4 regions of the Pseudarthrobacter sp. S6 genome follow, and region 1 is predicted to be linked to each of the others. Evidence: riboswitches for the same ligand, from Rfam matches in the RefSeq annotation. Region 1 holds a riboswitch; each other region holds the start of a gene.

Evidence for each region. A riboswitch is a leader RNA that binds a small molecule or an ion and turns the genes downstream of it on or off. The one in region 1 is predicted to bind thiamine pyrophosphate.
Region 2: it holds a riboswitch for thiamine pyrophosphate, as region 1 does, so the genes downstream of both, ACQCS0_RS19330 (ECF transporter S component) here and thiO (glycine oxidase ThiO) in region 1, are expected to answer to the same signal.
Region 3: it holds a riboswitch for thiamine pyrophosphate, as region 1 does, so the genes downstream of both, thiC (phosphomethylpyrimidine synthase ThiC) here and thiO (glycine oxidase ThiO) in region 1, are expected to answer to the same signal.
Region 4: it holds a riboswitch for thiamine pyrophosphate, as region 1 does, so the genes downstream of both, thiD (bifunctional hydroxymethylpyrimidine kinase/phosphomethylpyrimidine kinase) here and thiO (glycine oxidase ThiO) in region 1, are expected to answer to the same signal.

What each region holds. Positions count from the first base shown of each region.
Region 1 is NZ_CP189581.1:3,072,025-3,076,914, forward strand. It holds gene ACQCS0_RS14605 (thiazole synthase) at 1-533, opposite strand, end outside; gene thiS (sulfur carrier protein ThiS) at 538-774, opposite strand; gene thiO (glycine oxidase ThiO) at 771-2,126, opposite strand; TPP riboswitch at 2,119-2,238, opposite strand; gene thiE (thiamine phosphate synthase) at 2,266-3,042, shown strand; gene ACQCS0_RS14625 (RNB domain-containing ribonuclease) at 3,107-4,627, shown strand.
Region 2 is NZ_CP189581.1:4,024,567-4,029,456, reverse strand. It holds gene ACQCS0_RS19355 (Na+/H+ antiporter subunit E) at 1-528, shown strand, start outside; gene ACQCS0_RS19350 (monovalent cation/H+ antiporter complex subunit F) at 525-803, shown strand; gene mnhG (monovalent cation/H(+) antiporter subunit G) at 793-1,215, shown strand; gene ACQCS0_RS19340 (DUF4235 domain-containing protein) at 1,333-1,596, opposite strand; gene ACQCS0_RS19335 (heme-degrading domain-containing protein) at 1,638-2,180, opposite strand; TPP riboswitch at 2,237-2,378, shown strand; gene ACQCS0_RS19330 (ECF transporter S component) at 2,443-3,093, shown strand; gene ACQCS0_RS19325 (ABC transporter ATP-binding protein) at 3,093-4,733, shown strand; gene ACQCS0_RS19320 (energy-coupling factor transporter transmembrane component T) at 4,730-4,890, shown strand, end outside.
Region 3 is NZ_CP189581.1:2,750,850-2,755,739, forward strand. It holds gene ACQCS0_RS13170 (RNA-binding protein) at 1-64, opposite strand, end outside; gene rpsP (30S ribosomal protein S16) at 66-482, opposite strand; gene ACQCS0_RS13180 (hypothetical protein) at 695-1,132, opposite strand; gene ACQCS0_RS13185 (VOC family protein) at 1,246-2,121, opposite strand; TPP riboswitch at 2,276-2,383, shown strand; gene thiC (phosphomethylpyrimidine synthase ThiC) at 2,378-4,195, shown strand; gene ACQCS0_RS13195 (alpha/beta hydrolase) at 4,200-4,890, opposite strand, start outside.
Region 4 is NZ_CP189581.1:2,666,182-2,671,071, forward strand. It holds gene obgE (GTPase ObgE) at 1-654, opposite strand, end outside; gene rpmA (50S ribosomal protein L27) at 770-1,033, opposite strand; gene rplU (50S ribosomal protein L21) at 1,095-1,403, opposite strand; gene thiD (bifunctional hydroxymethylpyrimidine kinase/phosphomethylpyrimidine kinase) at 1,676-3,274, opposite strand; TPP riboswitch at 3,257-3,354, opposite strand; gene ACQCS0_RS12765 (Rne/Rng family ribonuclease) at 3,456-4,890, opposite strand, start outside.

The DNA.
Region 1 (4,890 bases):
AGGATTCCCAGGCCGGTGCCGATGGGCGCTCCGAGCGGCATAACCGCGGTAGCACCCAGATTTTCCAGCCGCAGGGCCAGGACCGGGTCATCGTTGGTGTAGGCAAACACTTTGAAGCCGCGGTTTACAAGCTGTTCCGTGGCGTCCACCAGCTCCACGGCGTCCGGCAGCAGAGTCTGTTCATCGGCGATGACTTCCAGCTTGAGCCAGTCGGTTTCCAGCGCTTCGCGGGCGAGTTCCGCCGTCATAACCGCGTCCCGGGCGGTGAAGCAGCCTGCAGTGTTGGGCAGGATCCGGATCCCGTGGTCCACCAGGAGCTGGAAAAGGGACCCCGATTCGGCCGGCGAATAGCGCCTCATGGCCACGGTGGTCAGTTCGGTTCCGGACGCCAGCAGGGCAGCGCCCAGCCCGTCGAGGCTCGGGGCTCCCCCGGTGCCCATGATGAGGCGGGAGCCGAGCTCGACGCCGTCGATCATCAGCCCGTCAGCGGCTTCGGGCAGGTTCTGTGAGCTGATGTTGCTGGTTACTGTCATGGTGTCAGCCTCCCTGGACTGCTGTGACCAGTTCGACGTCGTCACCTTCGGCGAGCGCCGTGACGAACCACTGGCTGCGGGGTACTACTTCGGAGTTATGGGCGACGGCGACGCCGAGTTTCTGCCCGTCTGTCGCCTGACCGTTGGCTGCGAGGGGGCGGCCTGTGATCTGACTGATAAGGGTGGTGATGGAGGCTTCGTCCGCCACGGAATGGCGCGAGCCGTTGAGGGTGATGTTCATGCTGATTCCTTCTGAGGGTCGAGGTCCTTCATGTTGCTGATGTCCTTGGGTGTGGACTGTGTGCCGGTTGTGCGGTGCTGTCTTGAAAAGCGGGCCGGGTTGAGCGCCCCCCAACGAGGATCCGTCCGGCCGTCGAGCAATTCCCGGCAGATCGCTGCCGCCGCCGGAGCAAGGAGCACTCCGTGACGGAAGAACCCGGTGGCAATAATCAGTCCGGCAATGTTCTCCATGCTCTCCTGGTTTCCTGTTCCTGGTGCGGAAACCGGTACGCGGCCCAGGAGCGGCGCGTTGTCCGGGGTCGCCGGCCTTGCCCGTGCCGTGCATTCCAGGAGTTCAAGCTCCGAGACGGCCGGCACCAGGACCTGGGCGTCACGCAGCAACTGGTAGACGCCGCCGGCCGAGACAGCACCATCGCCTGTCCCGGCGAGCGCGTCCTCCCGTTGCGTCGCCCCGATCACCACCGTGCCGTCCCCTCTGGGAACGATGTAGACCGGCACACCATGGACTATTCCGCGGACTGTCGAGGTGAGGAGCGGACGCAGGTGCTCCGGAACAGCAAGGCGCAGGATGTCACCGTAGACGGGTCGCAGGGGCAGGTGCAGCCCAGCAGGCAGGCCTTCCAGCGACCCCGCCGCCAATCCGTTGGCCACAATCGTCTCCCCGGCGTGGACAGTTCCGCCGTCAGCGAGCACCACGCCGCAGATGCGTCCGTCCTCCCAAAGAACGGCGGCGGCCCGCTGGTCAACGGCGAATCCCCCGCGGGCACCGGCCACGGCGGTTTCTGCTCCCGGTTCGTGGACGGCCAGGACTTCCTGGAGGCACGCCACCAGCTTCCGTGGATCCACCTGGTGGTCTGCGGGGATGTCCAGGGCACAGGAGATGGCCGGGCTGAGCAGGGATTCCCAGGACCTGGCCTCACGGACAGTCAGGGGTTCCACCACCAGGCCGCTGGCCTGCTGTACGGCCCGGAGGTCCATCAGCGCCCTGCGGTCCGCGGCGTCCGCGCCGATGGCGAGGGTCGGCGTCGTCAGGTATCCGGTCTCGCCAGCCCCTGCCAGGGCGAGGTCTGCCGCGAAACCGGGCCACAGGCCGGAGGATGCAAGCATCAGCTCCAGGAGGTCTTCCTCCTGATAGTGGAGTTCGCTTACAGGTGCCAGCATGCCGGCGGCTGCCCAGCTGGCGCCTCTCCCGGGCGCGTCATCGATCAGCACAACGGAACGGCCGGACCGCCGGGCCTCCCAGGCTATGGCGTGGCCGATGACTCCACCGCCGATGACCGCCACGTCGGCGTGCAGCACCGGGTCCGGTCGGAATGATGCAGTCTCAGGCGGGCTGCTTATTGCGGGGGGCATATGGTTCCTTCCCTACGCCGGTACTAGCCGGATCAGGTCAAGCGGTCGGCTCTGACGCCCTCTCAGCCCGGCCGCTTTGTGACGGCTGCAACGGGCTCCCGCAGTACCTGCCCAGTTTAGGGGAATTAGGCTGGTTTCCATGAACTCGCAATCCTTCGCCGCTGCAGGCACGCCCTCAGCCAGCTCTTCCACACCCGAATCCTTGATCTCAACAGATCCCACCGGCGGCATAGGCCCGGGCCTCCCGCACAGCGCCCGGCTGTACCTCTGCACCGACTCACGCCGTGACCGCGGCGACTTTGGCGAGTTTGTGGACGCGGCTTTTGCCGGCGGCGTCGACATCATCCAGCTCCGCGACAAGGCGATCGAGGCGGCGGAGGAGCTGGAGCTGCTGGCCGTGCTTCAGGCCGCGGCCGAACGCCACGCAAAGTTATGGGCCGTCAATGACCGTGCAGATGTCGCTATGCTGTCCGGCGCCCCCGTCTTCCACATCGGGCAACAAGACCTGCCGGTCGCTTCCGCCCGCGCCCTGCTTGGGGCACCCACAGCGGTCGGGCTGTCCACGCACACCGCCGAACAGATCGAAGGCGCCATCCGGCTGTCCGGCGGGCTAACGTCCGAACGCGGCCTGGACTACTTCTGCGTCGGACCGGTCTGGGCCACTCCCACCAAGCCCGGCCGGGCCGGTGTCGGCCTTGAGCTGGTGCGGTACGCTGCCGAAGCAGTCCGCGCTGCCGGCGGCGCCCAGGCCACCTTGCCCTGGTTTGCCATCGGAGGCATCGATCTTGGCAACGTGGAGCAGGTAGTGGAGGCCGGTGCCGGCAGGATTGTGGTGGTGCGTGCCATCACCGAAGCCCCCGATCCCGCAGCGGCGGCTGCAGCACTCGTGGCGGCCCTGGACGCAGGCGCATCCTGACAATTCCCCGCGTGGCGGACCGTGGGCGTGCACGATCCATGCAAATCGGGCTAACCTGATTTTCGTGTCACATCATCGGTTGGCCCCCAATGTCCACGAGCAGACCAACGAGCTCGCGGCGGCACTGAGCGCCCTGCGGACCGAGCTGGAACTTCCCGGAACCTACCCGGCGGAGGCGGTCCGGGACGCGGAAGCGGCGGTGGCCGCACACGAGTTGCCGGGCGCTGACCTGACAGAGGTGGACTTCCTCACCATCGATCCGGCGTCCTCCACTGACCTGGACCAGGCGCTGTACATCGAGCGCGCGGACGCTGGCTACCGCGTGCTCTATGCCATCGCTGATGTGCCGTCCTTTGTCCGCCCCGGCGGCGTGCTGGATGCAGAGACCCGGCGCCGCGGCCAAACGTTCTACGCCCCGGACGGCCGGATCCCGCTGCACCCTGAGGTCATCAGCGAAGGAGCGGGCAGCCTCCTGGCCGGGCAGCTTTGTTCCGCCTACGTGTGGGAATTCGGGCTGGACAACACCGCACAGGTCTCCACGGTGAGTATCCGCAGGGCCACCATCCGCAGCAGGGCCAAGCTGAGCTACAAGGGAGTCCAGGCCGAACTCGACGCCGGGACGCCCGGTCCCGTGCTGCAGCTCCTGAAGGAAGTGGGGCTCAAACGGGTTGAACTGGAGCGGCAGCGTGGCGGCGCCAGCCTGAACATGCCCGAGCAGGAAATCGTGCAACTGCCCGACGGCGGCTACCGGATTGCCGCGGCACCGCAGCTTCCGGTGGAGGACTGGAACGCCCAGATTTCCCTGATGACCGGAATGTCGGCGGCGAACCTCATGTTGGCGGGAAAAGTTGGCATCCTGCGCACCATGCCGGCGCCGGACGAGCGCTCCCTGCGCCACTTCCGCCTCCAGACCGAGGCCTTGGGCAAGCCGTGGGACGGCAAAATCAGCTACGGCGAATACCTCCGCAGCCTTGATCCGACAGTGCCCCGGCAACTGGCCATCCTGCACTCCGCTGGCATGCTGTTCCGCGGTGCCAGCTACACGGCGTTTGACGGCACCGTCCCGGACGACGCCGTCCAGTCCGCCATCGGCGCCGCCTATGCCCACACCACAGCACCGCTCCGGCGCCTTATCGACCGCTTTGTCCTGGTAATCTGCGAAGCCTTGAGCAACGGCAAGCCGGTACCGGACTGGGCGCGGGAAGCCCTGCCGTCCCTGCCGGAGATCATGGCCGGATCCGACCAGTTGGCATCGCGGATGGAACGCATGGCGCTGGACACGGTGGAGGCCGCGCTGTTGGTCAACCATGTGGGCCAGGAATTCGAAGCGATCGTGATTTCCGGCTCCAAGCCACAAAAGGACAACGGAAACGGTAACGGGAAAAACGGCAACGGAGCCAGGAACGGCGCTGCGAAAAACGGGGCTGCGAAAAACGGGAACGGCCCCTCGGGGATCATCCAGATCGCCGAACCCGCCGTGACGGCACGCTGCGCCGGCGACCTGCAATCGGGCACAAAGGTGCGGGTCCGCCTGATCTCCTCCGATATTGCCGCGCGCGAGGTCCACTTTGAGCTGCTGGCCTGAACCATCAGTGCCCGGCCTGATCGGCCCAAAGCCGGGATTCCCGGTCCTTGCGGCTAGACTGAAGAAGTAGATATGGATGCCCGGTCGTTGATTTCCTTGATTTTGAATTCAACAAGCCCGCCCCTACGCGATCTTGAGATGCACCCGTTGGTCACCAGTGCCAGCATTTTGATAGCCCGCGATCGGCTTCCACTGGATTTGCTTGCGCGCCAGAGCGTGCTCCGGAACGGCCACGTTGGCCGGCCCGTTGAGCAGGCAGCGCC
Region 2 (4,890 bases), 950 kb from region 1:
TCCCTGCGCCAGGAACTGCCCCTGCTGGTATGGCTGGTGATCGTCTGGGGCGCCCTGTGGCAGGACCTCAGCCCCGGCAACCTGCTGTTCGGCGCGTTGCTGGCCGTGCTCGTGGCCCGGATGTTCTACCTGCCGCCGGTAGAAGTCAGCGGCCGCTTCAACATTCTTCACGCCGTGCCATTTGCCCTGCGTTTCCTGGGCAGGGTGGCGGCAGCGAGCGTTGAGGTCATGTACTTGGCGGCTGTCCGCGGCCCCCGGGTCATCAGCTCCGTCGTCGCAGTGCCGTTGCGGAGCCACCAGGACCTCATGGTCACCGCCACCGGGCATGTGATCTCCCTGATCCCGGGCTCCCTGGTGGTGGAAGTGGACCGGTCAACGTCCACCTTGTACCTCCACGGGCTCAACGTCAGCAGCCCGGAAGAGGTCGCGAACCTGCGCAGGGAAGTCCGCTCGATCGAGGCGGACCTGATCAGGATCATGGGTTCCCGCGAAGAACTCGAAGCAATCCGGCAGGAGGCCGCAGCATGATGCAGACCGTTCTGGCTGTTACGGCAGTCATTCTTTCGCTGGCAGCGGCGGGAGCCATCATCAGGATCTCCCGCGGCCCGTCGCTGCTGGACAGGGTGCTGGCCTCCGACGTCCTGCTTGCGATCCTCGGCGCGGCCCTGTGTATCGATATGGCCGTCAACCGGCACCTGAACAACCTGATGCTGCTGGTGGCGCTGTCCATTGTCGGCTTCATCGGGTCAGTGACAGTTGCGCGCTTTGTGGCCGACCGTCGGGAGCAAGCCAATGAATCCTGAGGCCGGCGTGGTTGATAACGTCATCGATACCGTGTCGGCGGTGTTCCTGCTGGTGGGTGCCCTCATGTCCCTCGCCGCCGCCGTCGGACTGCTCCGCTTTCCGGACCTGCTCAGCCGCATGCACGCGGCCACCAAGCCCCAGGTGCTGGGGCTGTTCCTGCTCCTTGCGGCCATCGGCCTGCAGATGCGCACCTGGTGGGTGTGGCCCGCGCTGCTCGTGGCCTGGATTTTCCAGCTGCTGACCGTGCCGGTTTCTGCCCACATGGTGGGCCGCGCCGGGTACCGCACCAAGCACCTGCACCGCGAGCTGCTCAGCTCCGATGAACTCGACGCCGTGGTTCAGAAGGCGGCACAATCCGCCCGGGATGACTCCTCCCGGGATGAAGCGGACGACGGCGGCCGGCGGGGCTGAGCCTCATTCGTCGATGCTAGTGTTCCGCCCCGCGCGCGAGTTTTTGTCCAGATAACACGGCGTCAGTGCCGGTTGGAGGCCTTTAGCTGGACAAAAACTCATGGGTTGGTGGTGCGCTTAGACGATGTCCTGGGACTTGGCGAAGCGGGTAATGGCCCGCTGTGTGCCGCGGTTGGCCAGCACCTGGATGATGGTGCTGACCGAGGCCGAAATAAGCGCGAACGTCAGCGCCGAGCGGAGGCTCGTGGGGGTGTCTTCATCCTTGCCGGTGGGAGGCTTCCGGCCCGTGGACTTTTCCCACACGGTATTGACCATCTTGGTGCCGACGAATCCGGCGCCGAGGCTGATTGCAGTGCCGAGCAGCTTGATGAACAGGTTCATTCGTTGAACTCCTTGTGAGCGGATCCGGGACTGCCTTTAGCCTAACCCGGCCGCATCGACTCCAGAATCTCCCGCAGGGCCTCCACCACGAGATCATGGTCCTGCTGTTGGGGCAGGCCCGAGACCGTCACCGTGGCTACGGCACCCACGCCGGTGACGTAGACCGGGAAGCAGCCGCCGTGGGCCGCGTAGACGGTTTCGTCGTACCAGCCGTGGTCCTCGATCCGGCCGCCGTGCAGCCGGCCGCGGAGGCCCACCAGCAACGACGGGATCTCATACCTGGCGGCGGTGCGCTGCTTCGCCCGGATCCAGTGCTCGTTGTCGGGGGTGGCCCCGTCCAGGGCAACATGGAAAAGGACCTGGTCACCCTTCGTGATGTCGATCGCGATAGGCAGCTGGCGCGATTTGCCGAGCTCCACCAGCAGCAGCCCCAGGTTGAGGGAATCATCCCTGGTGAAATGGGGAAACTGCAGCTCGCTGACCTCGCCCTCGATGCGGGCGATCAGGGCCTCCAGCAGCCCCGCCGGCTGGGGCACCGTCGCATCGGGATTGAACGCAGTCACAGTCGGGTTGTTGGCAGTCATGGCCCACAATCTACCCCGCCCGCGGTGTAAACTGGAGCACGCCCATCAGGGCAGATTTATTACGACAGGGGAGCGCCGCCGTCGGACATCACTGGCATTGCCAGGGACCCGCAGGCCGGCGCTGAGAGTGCGGACAGCCGCAGACCCTCGAACCTGATCCGGTTAGTACCGGCGCAAGGGAGTCGAGTTCTCGAAGGGTCCGGCAACGGCGGCAGCGCCGCTTACCGGGGCACTTTCCCCTCCTGTTCCTCAGGAGGACAATATGACAACTGCAGCATTCAAAAAGACCGGCAATACCTGGCGTGTTGTGGACATCGTGGTGGCGGCGCTCATCGCCATCACCGGCGGCGTGATCTTCTGGGCGTGGTCCCAAGCCGCCGGCATCGTTTCCGCACCGATGAATGCCGTTTACCCCCCGCTGACCGGCCTGATCGCCGGCGGCTGGATGATCCCGGCAGTGCTGGGCATGCTCATCATCCGCAAACCCGGCGCGGCGCTCTTCTGCGAAACTGTGGCCGCCACCGGCGAACTCATCATGGGCTCGCAGTACGGCGCCACGGTGCTGATCTCCGGACTCCTCCAGGGCCTGGGCGCCGAACTGGTGTTCTTCCTGCTGGTGTACGGCAACTTCCGGTTCAAATCCTCCCTGCACCAGAAATACAACCTCATCGCCGCTCTGCTTGCCGGTGCCGGGGCGGGGCTGTTCTGCGGCCTCAACGACTCGTTTCTGCCGTGGGGCTGGAATATCGCCTACGAGCCGGGCGACAAGCTCGCCTACATCGTGTTCTGCACCATCTCCGGCGCGGTGATTGCGGGCGCGCTGTCCTGGATCGCCACGCGCGGCCTGGCCAAGACCGGTGTGCTGAGCTCGTTCGCGTCCCGGAAGGCAGCGTCGGAGCCCGTCTTCAACTGATGACCGCTTCCGACGCCGTCGCTTCCGGAGTGCGCCCCGCCACGGTATCCGCCCGTGGCTGGGGCTGGCGGCATGCCGGCCGTTCCGCCCCCGCCGTCCATGGGCTCGACCTCGACATCGCTCCCGGCGAGCGGGTGCTGCTGCTGGGCCCGTCGGGCGCGGGCAAGTCAACGCTGCTGCACGCGCTCGCGGGGGTGCTGGGGGATGAAGGAGACGACGCCGACGAAACCGGTTCGCTGCTGATCGACGGGGTGGTTCCCCGCGGGCAGCGCGGCCGCTCAGGCCTGATGCAGCAAGACCCCGAAACGCAGGTAGTTCTGTCGCGCCTGGGTGACGACGTCGCCTTCGGCGCCGAGAACCTCGCCGTTCCACGGGACGAGATCTGGCGGCGCGTCCATGAAGCGCTCGACGACGTCGGGCTGCGAAGTACCGGGGCCGGCGCTGTTTTGAACGCCAATGGCACTGGTGTGGACGCCGACGGCGGGCCAGGTGCCGCCGGGCTCCCGCTGGACCACCCGACGTCGGCTCTGTCCGGCGGACAGAAACAGCGTCTGGCGCTGGCCGGGATCCTCGCGATGCGGCCCGGGCTGATCCTGCTGGATGAGCCCACCGCGAACCTGGATCCCGCCGGCGTGCTGGAAGTCCGGGACGCTGTGGGCCGCTGCCTGGACAAAACCGGCGCCACACTCGTTGTGGTGGAACACCGCGTGTCCGTCTGGAAGGACCTGGTTGACCGGATTGTGGTGCTCCAGCCGGGCTCCGCTGCGGGCTCCGCAGGAAGTTTGGCCGCTACATCCGCTGTCCTCCTGGACGGGCCGCCGGATCAGGTGCTCGCGGACGCACGGGACATGCTGATCGGTGCGGGCGTCTGGGTGCCGGGGTATGTTCCGGCAACCCGGAGCCGCGCGTCCGCAGGCTCCGGTGAGCTGCTGCTGGCCGCCGCGGACCTGGCAGTCTCCCGTGAGCGTCCGCGGCGCCGCGGCTTCCGGACCATCCCACCGGTGCCGGTGCAGCAGGGCATCACAGCCCAGGTCCGTTCCGGCCACGCACTCACCATCACGGGGCCCAACGGCGCCGGGAAGTCAACGTTTGCGCTGACGCTCGCCGGATTGCTGGCGCCGGTGGCCGGGAAGGTGGCTGCCGCCGTCGAGCTTTCCGCGGGCGCCGGGATCGATCCGTTCAAATGGAAAGCCCACCAACTGATTTCCCGCATCGGAACCGTGTTCCAGGAGCCCGAGCACCAGTTCGTTACCGGCCGGGTGCTGGACGAACTGATGTTCGGTCCGCGGCATCTGGGCCATGGCGAGGAGCGGGTCGAAGAGCTGCTGGAACGGCTGCGCCTGACGCACCTGGTGGAAGCCAATCCGTACACACTGTCCGGCGGCGAAAAGCGGCGCCTGTCGGTGGCCACCGTCCTGGCGGCCCACCCGCGTGTGCTGGTGCTGGACGAGCCGACGTTCGGCCAGGACGCCAACACCTGGGCCGAGCTCGCATCGTTCCTTTCCGAACTGCTGGACGCCGGGACCTCCGTAGTTTCCGTGACCCACGACCAGGAATTCAGCGCCGTCCTGGGCGGGGCCGAACTGCGGCTTGGCCCGGCCTCACGCGGCGGCGCCCGCCAGGAAGCGGGTGCGGCATGAGGGATGCCCTGACTCTCCGCGGCAACCAGGCACCGCTGACGCGCGCCAACCCGTTGGCCAAGTTCGCCGTCGTTTTCCTCATCACGCTGGTGCTGGCGCTCTCCATCGACTGGGTGTCCGCCTCGGTGGCGATTGCGGCGGAACTGGCGCTCTTCCC
Region 3 (4,890 bases), 320 kb from region 1:
CCTTGACATCGTCAGGCGAATCAACGATTCCCCGGACAAGGTGTTCGAGCGCTTCTGCCAGCAATCTACTCAGCCTCGGTGGTCTCTGCTTCGGCCGGGGCCTCGGCTGCGTCAGACTGCTTTGACTTCTTGGTGATGGCTTCCGGGATAATCACGGAACCCTTCTCCGGGGCAACAAAGGCAACCTTCGGAGCTTTGGTCTTCAGGGTGCCTTCCTGGCCCGGGAGGCCCTTGAACTTCTGCCAGTCACCGGTGATCTTGAGGATCGCGGCAACCTGCTCGGACGGCTGCGCGCCGACGCCGAGCCAGTACTGGGCACGGTCCGTGTCAACCTCGATGTATGAGGGCTCTTCGGTGGGGTGGTACTTGCCGATCTCTTCGATGGCACGGCCGTCACGCTTGGAGCGTGCGTCCATGACGACGATGCGGTAGTACGGTGCGCGCATCTTGCCAAAGCGCTTAAGGCGAATCTTTACGGCCACTTTTGTGGTCACTCCTGTTTCAGAAAAGGGGTAAACCGACGTTCTGCACCCGTGGGGCGGGCCATACTTGAGGGTTCAAAGGACAGGATCCGGACGCGGAGAGAGGGGCCACGCAGATCGAGTACCTGTTTATTGTGCCAGATCAGCGGCCGGATTTCGACTTGACACGTCGGGATGGGGCAGCCGGTCGGACCCGGCGGGCCACGGCCGGCCTACGACGACCAGACGTAGACACCGGTGCGCGCGGCGTCATCGATCGAGTTCGCCAGCTCGGCGACCTTCTTGACGTACGTCCGGGCCTCGGCCACGCCGAAGGGCATGTCATCCTGGGCGGCCCACTTTTCAGCGACGTCATCCAGGACATTACCCTCCCCCTCAGTCTCATAACTGAGCAGGTCGGCCAGCGCACGCACCATGGCCGGCGGAACCCCGAGAAGGGAATCACTCGCCACGTCCACCATGGCCAGTTCATAGTCCGCGCCGCCGGCGTGCACCGCAGCACCGGCAAGATCGCCGAGCTGCTCGATTTCGAAATCGCTGATTCCGGGAATCCGCAGACCCTCGCCCGCCGGGGAGCCGCCCGCATCCAGGACGACGGCCCGCTTCAGCGCGGCATCGTGAGTGGAAACAAAAATTTCAGTGAAGCCCATGGGAACAGCCCTTATTCCGTCGACGGTGCGGCCCGGAAGGGCTGCATCAGGTGCCGCCCCGTCCGTTCAGAATCAGCCTAGTACAAGGCAGGCCGCTCTTTTGGCATCCGCACTCAGCGGACGGCGACACGGATATTGTTGCGCCACGGGTCCTCGAAGCGAAGCACGGCGCCCGTGTGGTGCGAGGCTACACCGGCGACCATCAGGCGGTCGGCGAGCGCTCCGACGTCATCCCCGGAAGGGACCTCGATGAGCACTTCGCCCAGGCCCAGGGTGTCCCTGCGGGGACCGGCTCCGCGGCTGTTCCAGACGTTCATGGCCATGTGGTGGTGATACCCGCCCGCCGAGACAAACAGCGCCTGCCCGTGCCAGCCGGCGGTCTTTTCGAAGCCCAGCGTGCCCACGTAGAAATCGTGCGCTGACTGGACGTCGCCCACCTGGAGGTGGACGTGGCCCACGCCGGCTTCGCTAGCCCGCTGGCCGGCCACGGATTCCTGGGTCAGGTGCTGCTCGAGGTAGCGCTGCGGCGGCAGTGCCCGGCTGTCCATCACTACAGCCTTCCCATTCCAGGACCAGTTTTCGCGGGGTCTGTCCCAGTACAGTTCGATGCCGTTGCCTTCGGGGTCATTGAAGTAGAAGGCCTCGCTGACGAGGTGGTCGGCGCTGCCGGTGAAAGACCGGGGTTCGTATTGGGCCGCAGAGGCCACCGTGGCAGCCAGCGATGCCTGGTTGTCAAAGAGCAGCGCGGTGTGGAACAGCCCGGCCTCTCCCCTGCCAGGAAGGATCAGCGAAGGGGCGGCCGCGAGATGGACGAGCGGGCGTTGAAGGCGGCCAAGGTAGACGCCGCCGTCCTCTTCGGCCACAACCTCCAGGCCGAGTGCGCGCTGGTAATAGTCGGTCATCAGCTTCATGTCGCCCACCTTGAGCATGACGGTGCCCATGGAGAGGTCGGCGGGAAGGAGATCCCGGCTGGTGGCTTCTGCAGTCATTGAACGCTCCCGGTCCGTTGGCCTTCGGGGCGAAGGCGGCCATGCCACTAATTTACTTGAAGCTTCAATTTAATTCAAGTGGTTGGAGGGGCAGATTGCGACCCCGGTCCCGTGATTGCCGTCACCTGGCCGCCCTCGGCCTGTGGTAGTTTCGAGTTGACCACACGGGAGCCCTTGTAAGGGCTGAGATCGGGCTGACGCTGCCTGCGACCGTTGAACCTGTCCGGGTAATGCCGGCGAAGGAAGTGAGTATTCATTGAATACACAAGAAACACAGCTGATCCCTGCCCAAACTGACGCCGACCAGGATCAAACGTTCCAGCCTGAAACCCAGTCACTGAAGTCCCACTCACTGGCGTTCATCACTGATGACGCCACCGGAATCCGGGTTCCCGTGACCGAGATCGCACTGGAACCGTCGCCGAACGGCTCGGCGAACGGGCCTTTCCGGACCTACCGCACGGCCGGGCCGGGCAGCGATCCGGTGGTGGGCCTTAACCCGTTCCGCTCGGAGTGGATCACCGCCCGCGGCGACACCGAGCCCTACAGCGGACGGGAACGGAACCTGCTCGACGACGGCAAGTCGGCCGTGCGGCGCGGCGCAGCCTCTGCGGAGTGGAAGGGGGCACAGCCGGTGCCCCGCCGCGCCGTCGACGGCCGGAACGTCACCCAGATGCACTACGCACGGCAGGGTGTGGTGACCACGGAGATGCAGTTCGTTGCCCTTCGCGAGAACTGCGACGTGGAGCTTGTCCGAAGCGAAGTCGCTGCCGGCCGCGCCATCATCCCCAACAACATCAACCACCCGGAATCCGAACCGATGATTATCGGCAAGGCGTTCCTGGTCAAGATCAACGCAAATATCGGCAACTCCGCGGTGACCAGCTCCATTGCCGAGGAAGTGGACAAACTCCAGTGGGCCACCCAGTGGGGCGCCGATACGGTGATGGACCTCTCCACCGGCGATGACATCCACACCACGCGGGAATGGCTCATCCGCAACTCCCCCGTGCCCATCGGCACGGTGCCCATCTACCAGGCCTTGGAGAAGGTCAATGGCGAGGCCAACGCACTGACGTGGGAAATCTTCCGGGACACCGTCATTGAGCAGTGCGAGCAGGGCGTGGACTACATGACTATCCACGCCGGTGTGCTGCTGCGTTACGTGCCGCTGACGGCCAACCGCGTCACCGGCATCGTCTCAAGGGGCGGTGCGATCATGGCGGGCTGGTGCCTGGCCCACCACCAGGAAAACTTCCTCTACACGCACTTCGACGAGCTGTGCGAGATCTTCGCCAAGTACGACGTCGCGTTCTCCCTGGGCGACGGACTGCGCCCGGGAGCCACCGCGGACGCCAACGATGCCGCCCAGTTTGCGGAGCTGGACACGCTCGCGGAGCTTACGCAGCGGGCGTGGGAATTCGATGTGCAGGTCATGGTGGAGGGTCCCGGGCATGTCCCGTTCCACCTGGTGCGCGAGAACGTGGAACGCCAGCAGGAGCTCTGCAAGGGCGCCCCGTTCTACACACTGGGGCCGCTGGTCACGGACATTGCCCCGGGCTACGACCACATCACGTCCGCCATCGGCGCCACCGAAATCGCCCGGTACGGCACCGCCATGCTTTGTTACGTCACGCCCAAGGAGCACCTTGGCCTGCCGAACAAGGACGACGTGAAGACCGGGGTGATCACCTACAAGATCGCCGCCCATGCAGCCGACCTCGCCAAGGGCCACCCCGGCGCCCATGAACGGGACGACGCCCTGTCCAAGGCCCGGTTCGAGTTCCGCTGGCGCGACCAGTTCGCGCTGTCCCTGGACCCCGTCACGGCGGAGGCCTTCCATGACGAGACTCTGCCCGCCGAACCGGCCAAAACCGCACACTTCTGTTCCATGTGCGGCCCGAAGTTCTGCTCCATGAAGATCAGCCAGGACATCAGGGACGAATACGGTTCCGCAGATTCGCAGGCGGCCATCGCCGAGGCCTACAGCGGGATGCGCGAAAAGAGTGCGGAGTTCCTGGCCGCCGGCGGGAAGGTCTACCTCCCGGAGCTTCGGATTCCGGCCGGGAGCTGACGGCTCAGGAAGCCTGAACCGAGCGTGACCTGCCTACGGCGGCGATGAACGACCGGATGGCACGGTCACCTTCGACAGAGTCCTGGGGCCGGTGTCCTCCCGCAGCAATGCGGTGCAGGGCACCGGTTTCCTGCAGATATCCGGCGATCTCCTCGTAGAGCGGTTCCCAGCCGCCCGTCAGGACCATGGTGGGGACGCCCGGAACAATATGCAGCGGGGCCTCCCAGGACGGCGCCTGCAACCGGAGCCGGCGCGCCGACCGTTTTTCCTCCGGCGTGGCGGGCTCCTGCAGGTCTGCCGCGAACATTCTCCGCACGAACTCACGCTGGAAATCATCATCACTGAGTTGGTGCCGGGCATCGAACAGCGGTTGCATCAGCGCCCTGTGAGCAGACGTGGCCGGCTGTTCGGCGGTCAGAGACAAGCACGCCGGTTCAATCAGCGTCAGGGAAAACACCAGATCGGGGCGATCGACGGCGGCCATCATGGCCGCAATGGCACCCTCGGCGTGGGCCACAACATGGCCGCCGGCGGCACCGCGGCCGTCATCGGCCAGAGAGCTCAGGATGATGGCGGTGTCTTCGGCGAACGAGGACTCCAGGGGCTCAGCAACGGGGTCAAAGCCGTGCCGCCGCAGGAACAGGGCGTCGTACGTCAGCGCCATCCCGTGCTGACGCGTCCACGCCGCCGCACCG
Region 4 (4,890 bases), 410 kb from region 1:
CTCGATGAGGCCCGGGACGTCGGCAATGGTGAAGCGGACGTCACCGGACTGGACAACACCCAGGTTCGGGATCAGGGTGGTAAAGGGGTAATCAGCGATCTTGGGCCGCGCGGCAGACATGGCCGCGATCAGGCTTGATTTGCCGGCAGAGGGGAAACCCACCAGTGCGATGTCCGCGATGGACTTCAGTTCCAGGACTATGTCACGGGTGTCACCCTCGATGCCCAGCAGGGCGAAGCCTGGGGCACGGCGCTTCTGCGAGGACAGTGAGGCATTGCCAAGGCCGCCCAGACCACCGGCAGCCGCCACGTATTCGGCGCCTTCGCCGACGAGGTCCGCCAGGACGGTGCCGTCCTTGGCCTTGACCACGGTGCCGTCCGGTACGGGCAAGATGAGGGTTTCCCCGCTCTTGCCGCCGCGCCAATCACCCATGCCGGGGCCACCGTTGGTGGCGTGGCGGTGCGGGGCGTGGTGGTAGTCCAGCAGCGTGGTGGTCTGGTGATCAACGCGCAGGATGACGTCACCGCCATCGCCGCCGTTGCCGCCGTCGGGACCGCCCAGGGGCTTGAACTTCTCCCGGTGAACAGAGACACAGCCGTGGCCGCCGGTACCGCCGGATACGTGCAGTACTACCCGGTCTACAAAGCTCGCCACGTGGATCTCCTCAGTGCTGTTTCCGGACGCCCAAGGGCGCCAAGATGATTGTAATGCGGTTAAAAGAATAGTGGAGCGGACCAAATGGCCCGCTCCACCGTTTCAGAACTATTTGTTACTCTGCAGCTGCAGCAGCAACGATGTTGACAACGCGGCGACCGCGGCGTGTGCCGAACTGGACGGCTCCCGGTGCCAGTGCGAACAGTGTGTCGTCGCCGCCACGGCCAACGCCAGCGCCCGGGTGGAAGTGGGTGCCACGCTGGCGGACAATGATCTCGCCTGCGGAAACTACCTGACCACCGAAGCGCTTGACGCCGAGGTACTGGGCGTTGGAGTCACGACCGTTGCGAGTGGAACTCGCGCCTTTTTTATGTGCCATTTGAAATGCCTGCCTTTAAATTCTGGGGAATCTGCTGAAGAACCTGAACAGTAACGAAGAGTTACTTGATACCCGTGATCTTGACCTTGGTCAATTCCTGACGGTGACCCTGGCGCTTCTTGTAACCGGTCTTGTTCTTGAACTTCTGGATGACGATCTTCGGACCACGGAGGTCTTCGAGGATCTCAGCCGTAACCGTTACCTTGGCCAGGTCCGCAGCAGCAGAGGTGACTTTGTCACCGTCTACCAGGAGCAGTGCGGGCAACTCAAAAGTGCTGCCGGCTCCACCGGGGACGCGGTTCAGGGTAACGAAGTCTCCAACGGAAACCTTCTCTTGGCGGCCGCCTGCGCGGACAATCGCGTACACCACTTGGGAACTCACTTCTCTCGACGTTTATTACTAAATTTGCGTGCTGAACCCGATTCAATAATCGGCCGGGTTCTCGCTGTGCCTCAACGCCGTGGGGTCGTAACCCAAGTGTTGGCGTAAGCACCGAAGATCTAGAATACGCTAATTTTGCCTTCGGCCGCAAATGAGGCTGGTTACGGTCGGTTGTCTGTGCTAGGACCCATAAGCAGGTACTGCACTGACAATCCGAAACCGTGCCTGACTATCGTACAGGCCACGCGGGCCCTTGACTGTCAGGAATGAATTCGCGGCGCGTCGAAGAATTCCACTTCGAACCGGCACGACTGCCTGAACGCCACGAGCATCGCCGCACGTTCATCCGCGGAAGCGCTCCGGCCGGCCTCGTCAGCCAAGGCGATGGCGTCGCGGGTGGCCTGCGCGAAGTCCTCGTCAGCGTAGGCCCGCAGCCAGTCGGCATAGGGGTGTTCCTTCGGTGCACCGGCGGCCAGGAACTCCGCGTGGAGGGTCTGTCCCACCTCGGCGTACAACCAGAAGCACGGCAGCACCGCAGCGACGAGGACCGCGTAGCTGCCGGAGGCCGAGGCTGCCAGCAGGTGGTCCACGTAGGACTTGGTGACTGGGCCAAGGGCGGAGTCCACCGTCCTGGTGCTCAGCCACGTGCGGTGCAGCTCGGATTCGACCTCAAGGCATTGCCGGGCAGACTTTGCCCAGAACGTCTGCGCGGCTTCCGTGGGCGCCAGCGCACTGGCCCGGGCCAGGACCCGCGAATAGCCGTTCAGGTAGATGGCGTCCTGCGCAAGGTAGTAGCCGAACTCTTCCTCAGCCAACGTGCCGCCCGCCAGGTCGCGGATGAAATCCAGCCCGTAGATGGCCGCAAGATCCGGCGCCGACGCCCGCTGGAGCGTCTGGGCGAATTCGCCGGCTGCCGGAACCTGTTTCATGTGGTGGAAGTGGTTGATGGGGCCGTGGCCACCGCCCACCTCCAGCTGATCAGCGGCCTGCAGTGCGCCGACCAGCCAAGGCTTCACTTGCCGTAGCGCGGATTCCCAGTTCCCCAGCCTGGCCTGGGCCGTAGCCATAGCCGACGACAACGAGCAGCCGGTGCCGTGGCTGTTGCGGGTTGGGATCCTGTCACCGCTCACTTCCACTACCTCCTGGGCGAGCAGCCCGGCGGCGTTGACCAGGGCATCCGGGCACGCACCGCCGTCGAGATGGCCGCCCTTGACCAGGACCGTGGCACCGGCCGCGGCGGACAACCGCTGCCCCTGTCCGAGCGCATCAGGCCAGTCCCGCGCCTGCGGCTCCCCCACCAGGATGGCCAATTCGGCCAGGTTGGGGGTGATCAGGTCAGCGAGCGGGAGCAGCTCCCGCAGAGCTGCCTCGGCAGACTCCTGCAGCAGCCGGTCACCGCTCGTGGCCACCATCACCGGATCGAGAACGACGACGGCGGGACGCGCCTTTTCCAGCCAGTCCCGGACCACGCCAATCACCGCAGCATCGCCGAGCATGCCGATCTTGACCGCATCGATGGTGATGTCGTCGCTGATGGCGTCCAGCTGCTGGCCCAGGAAGGATGCCGGCGGCACGTGAACCGCCTGCACCCCCTGGGTGTTCTGGACTGTCAGTGCAGTGATGGCCGCCATGCCGTAGCCGCCAAGAGCCGCAATGCTTTTGAGGTCGGCCTGGACGCCCGCGCCGCCTGACGGGTCCGATCCGGCAATGGACAGCACCCGCGGGACGTCACGCAGCACCTGGACGTTGCCAGACCGGCCTGGCGCAGGCCGGACCTCACCCTGGTTTGCTGAGATATCCGGCAGAACCGCCGCGGGCGTTGCAGGAGGAAGGACAGAACTTGAAGCCAAAGGAGACATCCCTTCGCCGGTGCTAGCCGGACAGGTTCAACGGGTGTGGATCTCAGCCGGCTCTCTGCGCGGCACCCCGTGTCAGTCACCAGCCTAGCGTCCCTCGGGATTTAACGCAGGACGCCCGGACGCAGCCTGTGATTCACAGACACGTCCGGGCGCCGTTGTAGAGGCTTGCCCTGCTGCTTCGTTAGAGCTCCGAGGCCGGAACCCCAACACCGAGGATGATAGGCGCGTTGATGGCCGCAGGCTTCTCAGCCACCTTGACGGACTCCGGGGCCTTGGCGGCGTGGGAGTGTCCAGCGGCAGCCGCCGGACCGGCTTCGTGATGCTCCACAGACGTGGCGTTGGCTGCGCCCTGGGCACGGCTGGCGCTCCGGTTCCGCCGGGGACGGCGGGCGAGGGGCGCCTCGGTGTGGTCGGAGTAATCCTCCTCCGCCACTGCCGGCTGGTGCTGACGGGCAGGTTCGCCCGGTTGGCTTGCAGCTGCCTGGACTGCGGACGGCTCGTTTTCCACGACAGGGGCTGGCTCGCCAAGGTGGGCGAAGGCCTCCGCGAGGCGGTCAAGCGTCAGGGCCGGTGCGTGCGGCTGGTCCTCGTGATGGGCCACGAACGGCAGCACCACCTGCTCGCCGCCGAACGTCAGCACAGCGGCCGGACGGCCATTGGAGTCCATCTCGGGCCGCGAAGCCGGCACTGGTGCAGCCGGAGCTTGTCCCGCCGCAGCTGATGCGCGAGCCACTTCGTCGTCGTGCACGTGCGCAGCGTGGGCTGCGGCCGCAATGTTCGCAAGCGCGGCCCGCGTGGCCTCGGCCTTGGCGTGGCGCTCGGCGTCACTGGGTTCCGGGTGGACCGTGTGGATCTGCACCGGCGCTGCCGGTGCCGTTTCCAGTTGCTGGCCGCCACGTCCGCGGCGGCGCTTCCGGTCAGTGCGGCCACCCGGCTGGCTGTCCGAGCGCTGGCTGTCCGGGCGCTGGCTGTCGGTGCGCATGGTGTCAGCGCGCATGCTGTCACCATGCTGATCGTTGATGCGCGGTTCCTGCCGGCTGTCCACCCGCTGCACGTGGTGCACATGGTGCTCAGCGGCTACGGTATTGGCGCGGCGGTGCTCTACGGGGTCGTCGTGGGTGACGATTCCGCGGCCTGCACAGGATTCGCACTGCTCCCCGAAGACTTCCAGGAGTCCGGTACCCATGCGCTTTCGCGTCATCTGCACGAGGCCCAGCGACGTCACTTCTGCAACCTGGTGCTTGGTCCGGTCACGGCCCAGGCACTCCACCATGCGGCGAAGAACCAGGTCCCGGTTGGATTCCAGGACCATGTCTATGAAGTCGATGACGATGATGCCGCCGATGTCCCGTAGCCGGAGCTGCCGGACCACTTCTTCAGCTGCCTCGAGGTTGTTCTTGGTGACGGTTTCTTCGAGGTTGCCACCGCTGCCGGTGAACTTGCCGGTGTTGACGTCCACTACGGTCATGGCTTCGGTGCGGTCAATGACCAGCGAGCCGCCCGAAGGCAGGAAGACCTTACGTTCCAGGGCCTTGTGGATCTGCTCGTCGATCCGCCACGCGGCGAAGATATCCTGGTCCTTGGTCCACTTTTCCAGGCGGCCCACGAGGTCCGGG